2 regions of the Cellulosilyticum sp. ST5 genome follow, and region 2 is predicted to be linked to the other one. Evidence: a T-box and tRNA genes for the amino acid it is inferred to sense, from the RefSeq annotation. Region 2 holds a T-box; the other holds one or more tRNA genes.
What was found. A T-box is a leader RNA that pairs with one kind of tRNA and senses whether it is charged. The one in region 2 lies ahead of argS (arginine--tRNA ligase), so its partner is inferred to be a tRNA-Arg.

Region 1 (8,825 bases), 1.5 Mb from region 2:
GGTTATCCTATCTCTATCAGTAATATGATCCTTCAAAATGGTATTTGGGCAACTAAATAAGGCTTTCTAAAAATAAGGAAAAGAAGCTACTTTATTATAAGTGGCTTCTTTTTTAATATTTAGGTGATTTATTTTTTATATCATACGATATATATATTGAAAGGAGGTGACACATATGAATATATCTAGCTTTAATTCTATGAACTATTTAAATAGCTATTCTAGTAATCTTTTTAACAGTACCTCTAGTAGCTCTAATGCGTTGACTTCTCTTTTTACTAAGGCAAACTATTATAACACTATTAATAAATATACTATTGCGAATAAATATAGTAATAATAGTACGGCTTCAAGTACGGATACTATCAAAGGAACTAGTTTTCTTTCAAATTTCGATAGTTCCTATAGTAGCTTAGAGAAGGCTTCCTCTAGCTTAAAATCTTCTCTTAAAGAAAATACGTCCGACATAAACTCTATTGTTTCAGCCACTCAAAAATACGTAGATGCCTACAATAATACTACTCAATTTTTAGAAGATAATTCTAGTACTAATACCTATCGTCTTAATCAGCTAAAAAGTTCTTTATCTGCTGTAAGTCTTGCAGGCGGCTCCGCTTTAAGTAGTATAGGAGTCACTCAAAATACAGATGGTACCTTAAGCCTTAATGCAGACCGTCTTAAAACTTCCTTAACTACTAATGCTACTACTACCAATCGCGCTCTTAGTAGCCTTACAAGCAGAAGTGATGTTAGCACTCAAATGGCTCAAAATTCTTCTAAATCTGCCTTACTCAAAGAGCAAAATAAAAAGCTAACCTCAAGTACAGGTATTTCTTCTGAGGATGACATTAGCTATACTAACTTCTTAGCTATGTCCAAGAATCAACTATCTCTGAGAAATTATTACTATGGTTTAGTTTCATCAGGTATATTCATGGATGTAAGTCTCTAAACACGAAAAAGCCCTTAGATTAATTAATCTAAGGGCTTTCGAATTATAAGAGCGCGAGACGGGACTCGAACCCGCGACCCTCTCCTTGGCAAGGAGATGCTCTACCAACTGAGCCACTCGCGCATAAATCTGGCAACCACTTACTCTCCCAGTCAGTCTCCCGACAAGTACCATCAGCCGCTTAGGTCTTAACCTACGTGTTCGGAATGGAAACGGGTGTTTCCCCTAAGCGCATCATCACCAGAAATATTGTCGCCACCTGACGACTTGTTTAGTATATAAGATTTTATTACATATGTCAACACCTATTTTATTTTTTTATTTTTCTTTTAATTCTCACAAAACCTTAACGTCTCCTCTCCCTTTCTTGTGCTAAACTAAAGTTGGAATGTATCTTTTAGTGATTTTATTTAAGAGGAGGCATGGCTTATGCTTAGTCCAAGAAGCAGAAATGCTGGGCAAAAAGTGACAGCTGGAGTTAATACTTTTTATTTGCTATTTGAAATTCTTACAAGCTCTATCGGTCTAGGTTTTACACTTTATATTTTTATAAGTGATCGTGATTTAACAACTCGTATCATAATGGCTTTTCTTATCCTATGTCTTTTGGTTGTGTTTCTTCGTAGTATCATTTTACTGATACTTTACTTTTTAGAACTTAAAATAGCCAAAATTGACCCCTTGGAATTATCAGCTACTTTGACTAATCGTAAAACTCAACTAATAAAAGCACAATCTATTCTTACTAAAATGGCTAGCATTACTTATCTTATTTATGATTATGGTATTTTTATTGTTTGGTTTATTCTTCTTGCATTCTTTGATTACATTTGCTTAAAGCAATTTAATACTAGCAGTTTTATAATTTTTATTATTTCTCTCTTCTTCTGGGCCGTTGGTATTGCACTACTATGGAAGAAGCTTAAGAAAAAATAAGAGGAGCTGTGCCTAGCTCCTCTTATCTCTATTTAATAAATCTTTAATCTATCTTCTGGTTTAACGTACATATCATCACCTTCTTTTACATCATAAGCTTCGTAGAACTCTTCAAATTGCTGTACAACTGCATTAGCTCTTACTTTACCTGGTGAATGAGCATCTAATTGCAATAATTGTTCAGTATATGCTTCTGATGATTTAATACGCCACACCTTTGCCCAAGACTCAAAGAAAGCCTTGTAATCTGGGTTTTTTTCTTTATTTAAAATGTCTAACATACACGAAATAGCTGTGATATCTGCAATATTTTCAGATACTGTCAAATCTCCATTTACCTTTTGCCCTGGCAGAACTTCTATTTGGCTATAAAAACTTCTTACCTTTTTAGTGTTTTCTTCAAATTTAGTATAGTCTTGTTCAGTCCACCAGTTAGCCACATTTCCTTTTTCATCAAAATGAGACCCATTTGTATCAAAAGCATGGCTTATTTCATGAGCAATAACTGCTCCAATACCACCTAGGTTAGCTTCTCTACTTTGATGAATATCATAATAAGGTACTTCCAGAATAGCTGCTGGGAATGTAATATCATTAGCACTTGGGTTATAGCAAGCATTAACGGTTTGTGGTGATATTAAGAACGTTGTCTTATCTACTGGCTGATTTAAGCTCTGTACCTGCTTTGCAAAAGACCAGTCTGCAATATTAAATACATTTTCTACTAAAGAACTTCCTTCTTCAATGGATTTAATATCAAGGTCAGTATAATCCATCCATTTATCTGGATAACCAATTTTAATAGTCATGGTATCTAGCTTTTTAATAGCATTTGCTTTTGTTTCAGGGCTCATCCATTCTACTTTTTGAAGCTTTTCTTTATAATTTGCAATGATTTCTTTTACTAAAGCTTCAACATCTTCCTTTTCTTCTTTAGAAAAAGTTTTCTCTACATAGAGTTTACCGATTTCATCTGAGAATATTCCACTAATAACATTTAGTGCTTGCTCTTCTCTAGAAGTCTCTCCTTCAACACCATATAAAGTAGCTGCAAGTTCCTTATTAGCATTTTCAAACTTCTCTCCTAAGAGTGTAGCTGTTGAGTATAAAAATCTTATTTCTAAAGCATCTTTAATGATATTTACATTTTCTTTTGTATAAATCTTATCGAGGGCCTTCAGCCATTCTGGTTCTTGAAGAATTATCTTAGTAGCCTTATCAAGTCCCATGTTTTTTAACATAGTAGATGGCTTAAGGTTTGGTGCTAATTGGTCTAGCTGTTCTAAAGTATAGACATTATAAATCCTGTCATAGATATTAGGATCAACTGTAACCTCATCTTGACCAATAATCGAAGGTGCTAACATGCTATCTAGTTTAAAAGCATTATCAACTTTCTTTTTTGCTTCCGTTTCTGAATAACCATATAAGACTGCTATCTTATTCAAATACGTATTTATTGCTGTTTTCATTGTCTTAGCCATTTCTGTATCTTTGGTATAGTAATCAGAGTTACTTAAGATTAAACCTGTAGAATTAATATAAACACAGTTTGTGGTACTATCCTTTAAATCTGCTCCTACACCTACATTAAGTAACCCTGTATTTTGTTGAATTCTTAAGTTGTTAAGTAACTTTGTAATCCCAAAAAGATCTTTAGCTGATTTAATTTCATCCATATAAGATTTAATAGGTGTGATACCTGTTTTATTTCTTGCTTCTACATTTAAGTAATTGTTATATAAGTTAATCATTTTCCTTTCGGTACTATTAGCTTTATACTGACTCTGATTTTCAAATAGTTGTTTGAAAATGGCATCTATTTGAACTCTACATTTATCTTCAAGTTCTCCAAAAGTTGAAACAGACGGATAACCAGGTTTAATCACAGCTTCTTGTAACCACTTTTCATTCACGGCTGTATAAAAATCATCCTGAATTCTTACCTGCTTGTTAGCTACTACTGTTGTCTGCTCAGCCGCTATAAGTTGTACTGAAGAAAAAGTCATAACAACAGCTAATAGCACTAAATTCATTTTTTGTCTTGCTTTTTTAATTAATTTCAATTTCTAATCCCCCTATATATCTTTATTATTATTTTTATATTGTAGCTCGTTTTTCCCAGAATAATTCCAAATATAATTATTTCTTTATTAACATTAAAAAAATATAAAGATGCTGTAATCATCTAACCACTATTGCAGAAGCAACTTTGTACCTACTCATTTCTTCCATTCACATTTCCTTCTCTATACCATATCTATCTTTCTTCATTTTTATTTCTTTATTACTTACGGATACTCAACTCTATACCATAATAAAGCTTTATGTATTGCTTCAGTACCGTTCTACAAACAAAATAAAAGACCATCGTCCTAATGATTAGGGCAATAGCCTCTTGCGGAGCATGTTATTTTTATGTTATCTGATAAAGCTTGTTGTTACTTTTTCTTCTCTTTCTGGGATGTTAATACCTACCTTTTTGCCAGCCTCGATAGCTTTTAAGATCCATGCCATGTTATTACCTAGATTTCTCATAATTTGCATACCTTCTAGATCTTGTTTTACTTCGTCTGGATTTGTTCCATGTACCATATTCCAGTAGCTAGAAGATATCACCGGCATATTAGCGATTGTAAAATACTTATTAAGTTGATCAAAAGTGGCTGTTGCACCACTACGTCTACAGCTTGCAATAGCAGCTCCTGGTTTGTATTCAAAAATAGGTTTCCCTGCATAAAAAGCACGGTCTAAAAATGAGGTTAATACGCCTGATGCTGCTGCATAATGTACAGGAGAACCAAATATAAATCCATCTGTTGTCTTAGCTTTTTCTAAAAAGACATTAACACTATCCTGATAAATGCATTTGCCATCTAATTTTCTACAGGCACCACACCCCATACAGCCACGAATAGCTTCTGTCCCTACATGAAAAATTTCAGTTTTAATCCCATTTTTCTCTAACGCTCCCGCTACTTCACAAAGTGCAGTATAAGTACAACCCTTTGCTTTTGGGCTACCATTCACTAATAATACTTTCATGATTAAATCCCCCTTTTAAGTTAATTTAGTTACTACTATTATAGAATATTCTATCTAGCTTGAATACATCACTTTAAATCCATATTTCTATCTCTATTCTTAGACCCTTCCAATAATTATATAGGGTCATTCCTCCTCATCTTACTTGTTTTAAAACCAAAAGCTTTTTAGTTTTAAAACACTTACAGACATTTAAAAATATCTATTCTATTTCTTTCATAATATGCCTTCTTAATATCACTTTACTTTTATTAGAGAATCTATTTTCTATGTAGATATATAATATACCGCATCTCTATCTTGCTATATCTATCCATCACTCTAAAGATATCTTCATATTCTTGATCTGTTTGTATAAATATAGGCACGTCCGTATCAACCCACTTAATTTAAAATGGAAAAGACTTATTTATAAACACCAAAAGAGGTCACTATTTTAGTTTTCAATAACTAAAATAGTGACCTCTTCTGATTGTAAGCTAAAATACGTATCCACAGGGATTCGAACCCCGGACCCACGCCTTAGAAGGGCGTTGCTCTATCCAGCTGAGCTATGGATACATATAAAGCGGGTGATGGGAATCGAACCCACGTAGTCAGCTTGGAAGGCTGAAGTTCTACCATTGAACTACACCCGCACGTCAAAATGAGCCACCCGGGAATCGAACCCGGGACAACTTGATTAAAAGTCAAGTGCTCTACCGACTGAGCTAGTGACCCGTAAAATTGACTGCTTAAGAATAATACCTTATTTCTAGCTTTAAGTCAAGTGTTTATTACTAATTTCTCAAAAAAACAGGCTTTTCCTCACATATTTGAGCTCATAATCTTATCCTTATCTGCTTTTTAATCTTTATTTGTTATCCTAATGACTGGTTTGATCTTAGCTATATTTCCTTCTAATATTATATATTTTCCTCTTGCTTTATGTCTACTGATTAATCTATTTCTGTAATAATGTTAATTTATTCTCTTTGAACTCTAAATATCTTATAGCTAAAAGGTTCAATAATGGAGTAATCCAAATTATATCGGTTACTAAAACCTTATCTATTGCCTTTATAGATAACCTGTATTATTTTACATATCCTACATACATTATATATAAGTATTTAAACACAAAAAACACCCTCTCGGGTGCTCTCTTCTCATACCTTCAAAAACAAATACTACAACTATTCAACCTTCATTATCTAGGTCAAACCCTCGAACCGTTAGTATTGGTCACCTCAATGTATTACTACACTTACAGCTCCAACCTATCTACCTCATAGTCTCTAAGGGGTCTTACTCCTTTCGGATGGGAAATCTTATCTTGTGGTCTGCTTCACGCTTAGATGCCTTCAGCGTTTATCAGATCCAGACTTGGCTACTCTGCTATGCCTTTGGTAAGACAACAGATGCACCAGTGGTCCGTCCATCCCGGTCCTCTCGTACTAAGGACAGCTCCACTCAAATTTCCTGCGCCCACGACGGATAGGGACCGAACTGTCTCACGACGTTCTGAACCCAGCTCGCGTACCGCTTTAATGGGCGAACAGCCCAACCCTTGGAACCTGCTTCAGCTCCAGGATGCGATGAGCCGACATCGAGGTGCCAAACCTCCCCGTCGATGTGAACTCTTGGGGGAGATAAGCCTGTTATCCCCGGGGTAGCTTTTATCCGTTGAGCGATGGCAATCCCACTTTCATACCACCGGATCACTAAGTCCTACTTTCGTACCTGCTCCACCCGTCGGTGTCGCAGTCAAGCAACCTTATGCCTTTGCACTCTTCGAATGGTTTCCGACCATTCTGAGGTTACCTTTGAGCGCCTCCGTTACTCTTTAGGAGGCGACCGCCCCAGTCAAACTGTCCACCTGACATTGTCCCAGACCCGGGTAACGGGCCATGGTTAGAAGTTAAGTATTACAAGAGAGGTATCCCACCGGCGACTCCACCTAGACTGGCGTCCAGATTTCTCAGTCTCCCTCCTATCCTGTACATGTAATACCCAACCTCAGTATCAAGCTACAGTAAAGCTCCACGGGGTCTTTCCGTCCTGTCGCGGGTAACCAGCATCTTCACTGGTACTACAATTTCACCGGGTGCGCTGTCGAGACAGTGCCCAAATCATTACGCCTTTCGTGCGGGTCAGAACTTACCTGACAAGGAATTTCGCTACCTTAGGACCGTTATAGTTACGGCCGCCGTTTACTGGGGCTTAAGTTCAAAGCTTCGTCCTTAGACTAACCTCTCCCCTTAACCTTCCAGCACCGGGCAGGCGTCAGCCCTTATACATCACCTTTCGGTTTAGCAAAGACCTGTGTTTTTGTTAAACAGTTGCTTGGGCCTATTCTCTGCGGCCTACCTAAGTAGGCACCCCTTCTCCCTAAGTTACGGGGTCATTTTGCCGAGTTCCTTAACAACGCTTCTCCCGTCGGCCTTAGGATTCTCTCCTCATCCACCTGTGTCGGTTTACGGTACGGGTACCTATCACGCAATAGCAGCTTTTCTCGGCAGTGTGGATTCAGCAACTTCTCTACTTTTATTTCGATCCCCATCACACTTCATCCTCGCCTAACGGATTTGCCTGTTAGGTGCGACTTTGTGCTTGGCCCAGGATACCATTCCTGGGTTTGCCTATCCTCCTGCGTCCCTGCAGTTCTGATAATAGGTAGTACTGGAATATGAACCAGTTGTCCATCGACTACGACTTTCGTCCTCGCCTTAGGTCCCGACTTACCCAGAGCAGATCAGCTTTACTCTGGAAACCTTGGATATTCGGCCTACAAGATTCTCACTTGTATCTCGCTACTCATTCCGGCATTCTCACTTGTAATTACTCCACAGCTCCTTACGGTACTGCTTCTGCGTCGTTACAACGCTCCTCTACCAATCCACTATTGTGAATTCCATAGCTTCGGTGGTGTGTTTTAGCCCCGGACATTTTCGGCGCAAGATCTCTCGACTAGTGAGCTATTACGCACTCTTTGAATGAGTGGCTGCTTCTAAGCCAACATCCTAGTTGTCTTCGAAATCTCACATCCTTTTCCACTTAACACACACTTGGGGACCTTAGCTGATGGTCTGGACTGTTTTCCTTTTGACCACGTGTCTTATCACTCGTAGTCTGACTGCTGACGGTATCTTGATGGCATTCTTAGTTTGATATGCTTCGGTAAGCTTGTGGGCCCCCTAGGCAATTCAGTGCTTTACCTCCATTAGACTCCTATCAACGCTAGCCCTAAAGCTATTTCGAGGAGAACCAGCTATCTCCGGGTTCGATTGGAATTTCTCCGCTACCCACACGTCATCTCCACCTTTTTCAACAGATGTGAGTTCGGACCTCCATTACCTTTTACGGTAACTTCATCCTGCACATGGGTAGGTCACCCGGTTTCGGGTCTACTAACAATGACTATTTTGGCGCCCTATTCAGACTTGGTTTCCCTTCGGCTTCGTACCTCCTGGTACTTAACCTTGCCACAGCTAGTAACTCGCCGGACCGTTCTACAAAAAGTACGCGGTTGCGCATCATATGGCGCTTCCACTGCTTGTAAACATAGAGTTTCAGGTTCTCTTTCACTCCCCTCCCGGGGTTCTTTTCACCTTTCCTTCACAGTACTATGCGCTATCGGTCACCGAGGAGTATTTAGGCTTGGGGGGTGGTCCCCCCGGCTTCCCACAAGGTTTCTCGTGTCTCGTGGTACTCTGGATACTGCTAGGCTTCACTTGGATTTCGCTTACGGGATTATCACCCTCTTTGATGAGACTTTCCAGACTCTTCAGCTATCTGCATTCTTGCCATGACGCAGTCCTCAACCCCAGATTACAAGTAATCTGGTTTGGCCTGTTTCCCTTTCGCTCGCCGCTACTTAGGAAATCGATGTTTCTTTCTCCTCCTGAAGGTA
Region 2 (8,825 bases):
CTTTAGCAGCTATTAGATTAAAGGAGTTTGGCTTTGTTTTTCAAAAACATTTTTTAATTCCATATATGGACGTATTACATAACACCCTGGTACCACTTAATTCAAAGAAACCAGATGATGTGGAAAAAGCAAAAAGCTTACTAGAACGTCTAGGCTTAGAGCGAGAACTGAAGAAAAAGCCTTATGAGCTAAGCGGAGGACAATGTCAGAGAGTGGCAGTGGCTAGAGCCCTTATTAATGAACCTAAAGTCCTTTTTGCGGATGAGATTACAGCTTCACTTGACCATAGAGCAGCTAGTAGTGTGATGGAACTGCTAGAAGAAATAAAAGCACAAACAACTATTTTATTTGTAACCCATGATGAAACGAAGATAGCCATGGCAGATGAAATGATTTATTTAAGAGAGGGTCAATTAGGAGGCGATAAAGATGAGGACTAAGGAGGAATGGATGTACACTTTGAAAAGAAGCATTCCTACCTTAGTTGTACTTGTTTTACAAATAGGCCTTATTATTTTCTTGCTAAGTATAGGACATAGCGTTGTAGAAGGTATGCAATATGGATTGGGTTATAGTATTAGGCAGGTTATAACGATAGATGTTAACGGTGGAACAGATAAACAAAAAGAATCTGATATCAATACCTTAAGTCACATAGAGGGTGTAACAGAGGTGTTTGAGGGAGAATGCTATTATATGAGAACACCTATGTTGTTTTTTAACACAGGAGGAACGCCTTTTATTAAGGTGCAAGAAGGACAGTTAGAGGCTTTAATGGAAAGGTTAGATGTTAAGCTTATAGAAGGAGATTTACCAAAAGATGAAGATCAAATATTAGTAACAGCAGAGTCTTTGGCGCTCTATGATGCTCAGATAGGAGACTGGATTGGAAGGGATTATATCGACGAGGATTTAGATAAAAATTACCAGATCTGTGGCGTGATTAAAGGCAAGGCTAATATTTATTTATCAGAAATGTCAGGACCTACTAAGGGATATGTGGTAACTTTTGCGTTCCCTTATGGAGATGTAGTAGAAACTGAAGTTCTTCGTTTATTTAAACAAGTAGCGTCTATTGGTTGCTATAGTGAAACAAGACTTTTTGAAAAGACGTTAATCCATAATATGCTCATACTAGGAGGCGTTGTTGTTACTGTGTTTTTCGCAGGCTTAGTAGCTACTATACTTAATTTACTAAGCAATGAACTTAAAGGGAGATTAAGTGAAATTACTTTATTAAGGCTTATTGGTTATAGCTATGGAAAAATAAAAAGACAGCTTTTTAGTTATTATGCTATTCTACTTTCAATAGGTGGTTTAATAGGTGTTGGGGTTGGAGAGATAGGGGTTATTTTATTTAAGTATTTATACTGTGAAGCAAGGGGTATCTATTTCAACGCTTGGCACAATACGTTTATTGTGGTTCCGGCAATCATGATTTTGATTTTGTATGGACTAACAATAAGATGCATGAACTTAGAGTTAAAACAAAACAGCTGGCAGAAAAGTATGTATGAGTAAATAGAATTGTAAGCTACTACAAAGTATAAGGAAAGTTTATACTTTTTTTTACCTATAAGTTACAAAAATGAAGATAAGACTTGAAGAAGCTTGTAAAATATGGGAAACGGTATTAAAATAAAATAAGTTAAAAAAGTCAGAAAAATTAGAGGAGAAAGCCTATGAAAAAAATACTATTTGTAGCTTCAGAGTGTGTTCCCTTTATAAAAACAGGTGGCCTAGCAGATGTAGTGGGAACCTTGCCAAAGATGTTTAATCCAGAGAAGTATGATGTAAGAGTAATCATCCCAAATTATACTTGCATACCTGAACAATATAGAAGTCAGTTTGAATATGTAACCCATTTTTATATGGATATGGGCTGGTTTCAAGAGCCTTTACATGTAGGCATTATGAAAATGGTTTACGAAGGCATTACGTACTATTTTATTGACAATGAATATTATTTTAGTGGTTGGGCACCTTATGGTACCATGCGCTTTGATATCGAAAAATTTTGCTTTTTTAGTAAAGCAGCTTTAGCTGTTTTACCTGTTATTGATTTTAAGCCAGATGTTATCCATTGCCATGACTGGCAAGCTGGACTTGTTCCTGTATTTCTAAAGAGTTTATTTAGTAGTAACTCATTCTTTAGGAACATAAAAGTCATTATGACTATACATAATCTTAAATTCCAAGGAATTTGGGATGTTAAAACAATTAAAGGCATTACAGGCTTACCTGAGTACTTATTTACACCTGATAAGCTAGAATACTATAAGGATGCCAATATGTTAAAGGGCGGACTTGTCTATGCGGATTATATTACAACAGTAAGTGAAACCTATGCAGGAGAAATACAGATGCCTTATTATGGGGAAGGATTAGATGGACTACTTCGCGCTAGAAACCATGAATTATGTGGTATTTTAAATGGAATTGACTATGAGGTTTATGACCCTGTTAAAGATGAAAGCTTATATCAGAACTATTCTGCTAGAAATTTTAGAAGTGAAAAAATTAAGAATAAACGAGGCCTTCAAAAGCAGCTTGGTTTAGAAGTAAATGACAAGAAATTTATGATTGGTATTATTTCCAGATTAACTGATCAAAAAGGTCTAGATCTTATTGACTGGGTAATGAGTGGTATTTGTGATCAAAATGTACAATTAGTTGTTGTGGGCACAGGAGAACCTCAGTATGAGAACATGTTTGAGCATTATCAGTGGATTATGCCTGAACGTGTATCTGCCAATATTTTTTACTCAGATGATTTAGCTCATAAATTATATGCAGCGGCGGATACACTTTTAATGCCTTCACGTTTTGAACCTTGCGGCCTTGCACAACTAATGGCTCTAAGATATGGTACAGTACCTATTGTAAGAGAAACCGGTGGCCTAAAAGATACAGTACAGCCTTATAATGAATATGAAAAAACAGGTACAGGCTTTACCTTTGCAAATTATAATGCCGATGAGATGCTTTATGTTATTAATTATGCAAAGCGCATTTACTTTGAGCATAAACGTGAGTGGAATCAGATGATTGAAAGAGGTATGAATACCGATTTTTCATGGCGTACTTCTGCTAAGAAGTATGAAGCACTTTATGACCAGCTTACTTGGTAAAATGTTAAAAGGGACAAAACTATTTATATGAAGGTGACTAAATAATCATAAAAGATAGGAAGTAGGCATTGACAAGAAAAACTTTTAAAGCTATACTACGAAAAATATACTAAATTCAATGAAAAGGAAAGTATCCTTTTGAAAGTTCATACAGCGAGTTGGAACAGAGTGGAAGTCCAGCATGAAGTCATAGGGAGAAGAGGACCTTGGAGAAGCTATCTGAATTTCTAAATTTAGAATGTAGGATGTGACGTTAACTGCGTTAAAGTTTTCAAGTGGATTGCAGAGGCAATCAATTGGAGTGGTACCGCGGAATATTCCGTCTCTTATTATTTTAATAAGGGGCGGTTTTTTTTATTCTTTTTTATACTTTTATAGGAGGTTAAGTGATGGAGCAACTACAGATTTGCATATCAAAAGAAGTAGAAAAAGCATTTACGGATTGTGGTTATCAAGCAGAATATGGTAAGGTAGCTTGGTCTAATAGGCCGGATTTATGTCAGTTTCAGTGCAATGGTGCTTTAGTGGCAGGTAAAGTATATAAACAAGCACCATTACAGATTGCAGAAGAAATTGCAAGTAAGTTAAAAAAATCCAGTTTATACAAAAGTATTGTTTGTGTAATGCCAGGATTTATCAATATAACACTTACAGATGATTTCATTGCTAGGTACTTGAATGATATGGCAATGGCTCCTAAGTGGGGATGTAGCGAGATTGGGAAAGGAAAGAAAATGATTTTAGATTATGGTGGACCTAACGTAGCTAAGCCTTTACATGTAGGGCATCTCAGAACCGCTATCATAGGAGAGAGCCTTAAAAGAGTAGGGAGATTTTTAGGTTATAAGGTCTTAGGAGATGCCCATTTAGGTGATTGGGGACTCCCAATAGGATTAATCATTACAGAGTTAAAAAAACGTTCACCTAACTTACCTTATTTTGATTCAAGTCATATAGGAGCTTATCCCAAAGAACCGCCTTTTTTAATAGATGAATTAGAAGAGATGTATCCTACAGCTAGCAGATATGCTAAAGAAGTGCCTAGCTTTATGGAAGAAGCAAAAGAAGCTACTTATTTATTTCAGAATGGACATAGAGGGTATGTAGCTTTATGGAAGCATATTCTAGATGTATCTATAACAGATTTAAAAAGAAATTATAAACAGCTTAATGTTTCTTTTGATTTATGGAATAAGGAAAGTGATGTGCAAGGCTATATTCCTACTATGGTACAACAACTAATTGATCAAGGGGATGCTTATGAAAGTGAAGGAGCACTTGTGGTAGATGTAAAAGAAGAATCAGATCAGAAGGAGATGCCTCCTTGTATATTAGTCAAATCAGATGGGGGCACTCTTTATAGTACGACTGATTTAGCAACAATTGCTATGAGAAGAATAGATTATAATCCTGATGAAATTATTTATATTGTAGATAAGAGACAGGCAATGCATTTTGAACAGGTTTTTAGATGTGCAAGAAAGACTCACCTAATAGATGATAAAACGAAATTAATCTTTCTTGGCTTTGGAACTGTAAATGGAAAGGATGGAAAGCCTTATAAAACAAGAGATGGAGGTGTTATGCGTCTAGAAAATCTTATCAAAGAAGTAACTCATAAGGTCTATGAAAAAGTTAGTACTAATAAAAGTATTAAGTATGAAGAGGGCATGGCAATTGCAAGTAAGATAGGAATAGCTGCATTAAAATATGGAGACTTATCTAATCAGATTTCAAAAGACTATATTTTTGATCTTGATAGATTTACTGATTTTGAAGGGAATACCGGTCCTTATATTTTATATACCGTTGTACGTATTGGGTCCATTCTAAGTAAGTATAGGGAGGAGGGCCAAGATAATCTTGGAAGCAAGATAGAAGTGAGCGTACCATCTAGCAAGAGTGAAAGAGACTTAATGCTGAAGTTAACTAGATTTAATGAGATTATTGAAGCTAGTTTTATAAATTATGCACCACATAGAATTTGTCAATACATTTATGAGGTTTCTAATAGTTTCAACCATTTTTATCATGAGCATAATATTTTAAAAGAACAGGATAAGAATAAGCAGGTTGCTTGGATTAATCTTATAACCTTAACTCAAGCTATTTTAACCGTAAGTTTAGAGTTGTTAGGCATAGAGGTACCAGAAAAGATGTAGTGAAAATAGATAGAAATAAGAGGTGTAGCCAAAATGATATAAATACATTTTGATTACACCTCTTTAGTTTTTATTCTTGAATAAAAGAAAGCTCAATTTTAGTGGTCTGTGGTACTAATTGAGTTAGTTTTACCCCTGCAGCTTCAAACATTTTCTTTGAAGCTTTTACGGCGTCGGTATCGGCATATTTATCTGAAAGGTAAATGACTTCTTTAATGCCACATTGAATAATGGCTTTACAGCATTCATTACAAGGAAAAAGTGCTACATAAATTCTAGCACCTACTAAAGATTTACCTCTAGCGTTTAAGATAGCATTAAGTTCAGCATGTACAACAAAAGGATATTTGGTATCTAAAAAGTCTCCATCTCTTTCCCAGGGAAATTCGTCGTCTGAACAGCCTAAAGGAAGGCCATTATACCCCACACTTAAAATGGTATTTTCATTAGCAGAATCATGAGAAGCTCCACTCACAATACAAGCACCTACCTGTGTACTTGGATCCTTACTTCTCTTAGCTGCTAATAGGGCGATGCCCATAAAGTAATCATCCCAGGAAATATATTCTTGGCGTTTCATTTTATCCCTCCTCATGAAATAGCAATCTTTAATCATTACACCTAGTATAATATGATAGAAGTTATTGTTCAACACACTTCGTAGATAATTACCAAAATCAGTGAGGGATTTTTGATGTTTTTTTGTTAGCACTTTCTAAGGAAATTGTGTATAATAGAATTCATCAAAGAGGATAATAATTATTCTCTAAAATAAATTATTTATCAGTATCGAAAATGTTTCGGACGTTATAGATGCAAGACAAGATAAAGGAAACAATGTGAAGGTTAAGTAAAAGAGATGGGGTGTTCAGGTGACGATTGAAATTAGAAAAAGAGATGGTAGATTAGAGCCACTTTGTGCGAGTAAAACCAAAAAGATGGTAGAGTTTGCCTGCCGTAATTTAGCTGGTTGTGATCCAATAGAACTAGAGTTAGATGCTAAAATTCAATTTAGAGACAAGATGACAACTAGAGAAATTCAAAAAGTGCTTATTCAAACTGCTATTGAGAAGGTTATTCAGACTAATGAAGATGCTTATGGCAATCAAGTTAAACAAACGCATATTAATTGGCAGTATGTAGCAGCTAGGCTTCTAGTATATGACCTTTATAAAGAAGCGGCTATTAGTAGAGGTTATACGCATTTTGGATATGGTGACTATAAAGAACTTTATGAAGAACTAATTCATAGAGGACTTTACGGGGATTACTTAAAAATGAATTATACAGATACTGAAGTAGAGGAATTAGCAGCCTATATTAAACCAGAGAGAGATGACCTTTTTAATTATGAAGGCATTAAGCTTTTAGCAGACCGTTATTTAGTAAAAGGTTATAAGGGAGAAGTAATGGAATTACCTCAAGAAAGGTTTATGACCATTGCGATGCACCTTGCCATTCCAGAAGGCGAGAAAAGAGTTTATTATGCAAAGCAGTTTTATGATCTTCTAAGTCAGTTGAAAATGACAGTTGCAACACCAACTTTAGCTAATGCAGGAACGGCTTTTTATCAACTAAGTAGTTGCTTTATTTCTACTGTAGGGGATAATCTATGGTCTATTTATGATGTAAATCAAAAATTTGCTCAAGTATCTAAGCATGGTGGTGCATTAGGGATTTACTTAGGAAAAGTAAGGGCTTTAAATAGTGAAATCAGAGGGCATAAGCGTTCGTCAGGAGGGGTTATTCCTTGGGTAAGATTATATAATGATACAGCTGTAGCAGTAGATCAATTAGGTAGAAGAAAAGGAAGTGCTTCTGTTACATTGGATGTATGGCATAGTGATTTATATGATTTCCTTGAGCTTAAAACGAATAATGGGGATGACAGACGAAAAGCTCATGATATTTTCCCTTCTATTAGCATTCCAGATTTATTCATGGAAAGACTTTTAAAAAGGGAAAATTGGAGCTTGTTCGACCCTTACATGGTTCATAAGGAAATGGGCTTTTACTTAGAAGATTATTTTGACGATGAAGAGGATAAAGCCTTTACTACCCGTTATCTAGCTTGTGAGGCTAATGAAAAGTTAGAACGTATTACGATACCTACGCTAGATATTATGAAAAAAATCATGATTAGTGCAGTAGAAACAGGTACACCTTTTATATTCTTTAGAGATACAGTAAATAGAGCTAATCCAAACAAACATTTAGGCATGATTTATGCTTCTAACCTTTGTCATGAGATTGCTCAAAATATGAGTGCTAGCGAACTCATAGCAGAAGGGACAAAAGAAGTAAATGGTGAAATGGAAGTATATAGTCGCATTAAACCAGGAGATATGGTAACTTGTAACTTAAACTCTACAAATCTTGGCAGAGTTGAGAGAGAGGAATTTAAGGATATTATTCCACTTCAAATTCGTATGTTAGACAATGTTATTACACTTAATCAGCTTCCTGTTAAAGAAGCTCAGCTGACGAGTGATAGGTACAGAGCAATAGGTTTAGGTACAAGTGGTTATCATCATTACTTAGTTAATCATCATATTTCATGGGAAAGTGAAGAACATTTAAAAGTAGCGGATGAGCTATTTGAAGATATGGCATATGAAGCCATTAGAGGATCTATGGAGTTAGCAAAAGAAAAAGGGGCTTATCCAGGATTTGAAGGATCAGAATGGCAAACAGGTGTTTACTTTGAAAGAAGAGGGTATACATCCCCTAGATGGCAAAAACTTAAAGAAGAAGTAGCCAAGTATGGTCTTCGTAATGGCTATATTATGGCAGTTGCCCCTACAGGAAGTACTTCTAATATAGCTAATACTACAGCAGGTATTGATCCTATCTTTAAGAAATTCTTTATTGAGGAGAAGAAGGGAAGCTTTACACCAAAGGCGGCACCAGATTTATGTGCTGAAAACTTCTGGCTCTATAAAGAAGCTCATCATATTAATCAAAGCTGGAGCATTAAAGCTTGTGGTATTAGGCAGCGTCATATTGATCAAGCACAATCATTTAACCTATATGTGACACCAGAAGTTAAGGCCAAAGACATTTTACAAATGTATATCGATGCATGGCAAGAAGGGGTTAAGACGCTTTATTATGTACGTAATCAATCACTAGAAACAGATGAATGTACTAGCTGTTCAAGTTAAGGGAGAGGGAGAAAACATGTTAAAAAAACGTATATTTAATGAAAAAGGTGATCGTGGTACCCAACAAATGATTAATGGAAATACCACCAATCTAAGAGAATGGAACCGTATCAAGTATGATTGGGCACAGACTTTATACCGTACCATGCTCAATAACTTTTGGATTCCAGAAGAGATTGCTCTTAATGAAGATGTAAAAGGTTTTCCTTTTTTAACAGATGGAGAGCGTCATGCTTTTGATAAGATTATTGCATTTCTTAACTTCTTAGATTCTATTCAAAGTGAGAATCTGCCACACTTATCACGTTACATTACTGCTCCTGAAGTTGCTTCACTTCTTAATATTCAAGCTTTTCAAGAAGAGATCC

Region 1: it has a tRNA-Arg gene. The T-box ahead of argS (arginine--tRNA ligase) is inferred to sense a tRNA for this amino acid. The anticodon was not compared.

What each region holds. Positions count from the first base shown of each region.
Region 1 is NZ_CP132338.1:3,632,972-3,641,796, forward strand. Features, by position in the region: gene QTL86_RS17575 (starch-binding protein) at 1-60, shown strand, start outside; gene QTL86_RS17580 (hypothetical protein) at 176-952, shown strand; tRNA gene QTL86_RS17585 (tRNA-Gly) at 1,003-1,075, opposite strand; rRNA gene rrf (5S ribosomal RNA) at 1,080-1,197, opposite strand; gene QTL86_RS17595 (hypothetical protein) at 1,382-1,888, shown strand; gene QTL86_RS17600 (M13 family metallopeptidase) at 1,921-3,954, opposite strand; gene QTL86_RS17605 (flavodoxin family protein) at 4,310-4,933, opposite strand; tRNA gene QTL86_RS17610 (tRNA-Arg) at 5,421-5,494, opposite strand; tRNA gene QTL86_RS17615 (tRNA-Gly) at 5,501-5,571, opposite strand; tRNA gene QTL86_RS17620 (tRNA-Lys) at 5,581-5,653, opposite strand; rRNA gene QTL86_RS17625 (23S ribosomal RNA) at 6,128-8,825, opposite strand, start outside.
Region 2 is NZ_CP132338.1:249,942-258,766, forward strand. Features, by position in the region: gene QTL86_RS01175 (ABC transporter ATP-binding protein) at 1-440, shown strand, start outside; gene QTL86_RS01180 (FtsX-like permease family protein) at 430-1,521, shown strand; gene glgA (glycogen synthase GlgA) at 1,683-3,131, shown strand; T-box leader at 3,241-3,461, shown strand; gene argS (arginine--tRNA ligase) at 3,521-5,293, shown strand; gene QTL86_RS01195 (deoxycytidylate deaminase) at 5,364-5,873, opposite strand; gene QTL86_RS01200 (ribonucleoside-diphosphate reductase subunit alpha) at 6,166-8,457, shown strand; gene QTL86_RS01205 (ribonucleotide-diphosphate reductase subunit beta) at 8,474-8,825, shown strand, end outside.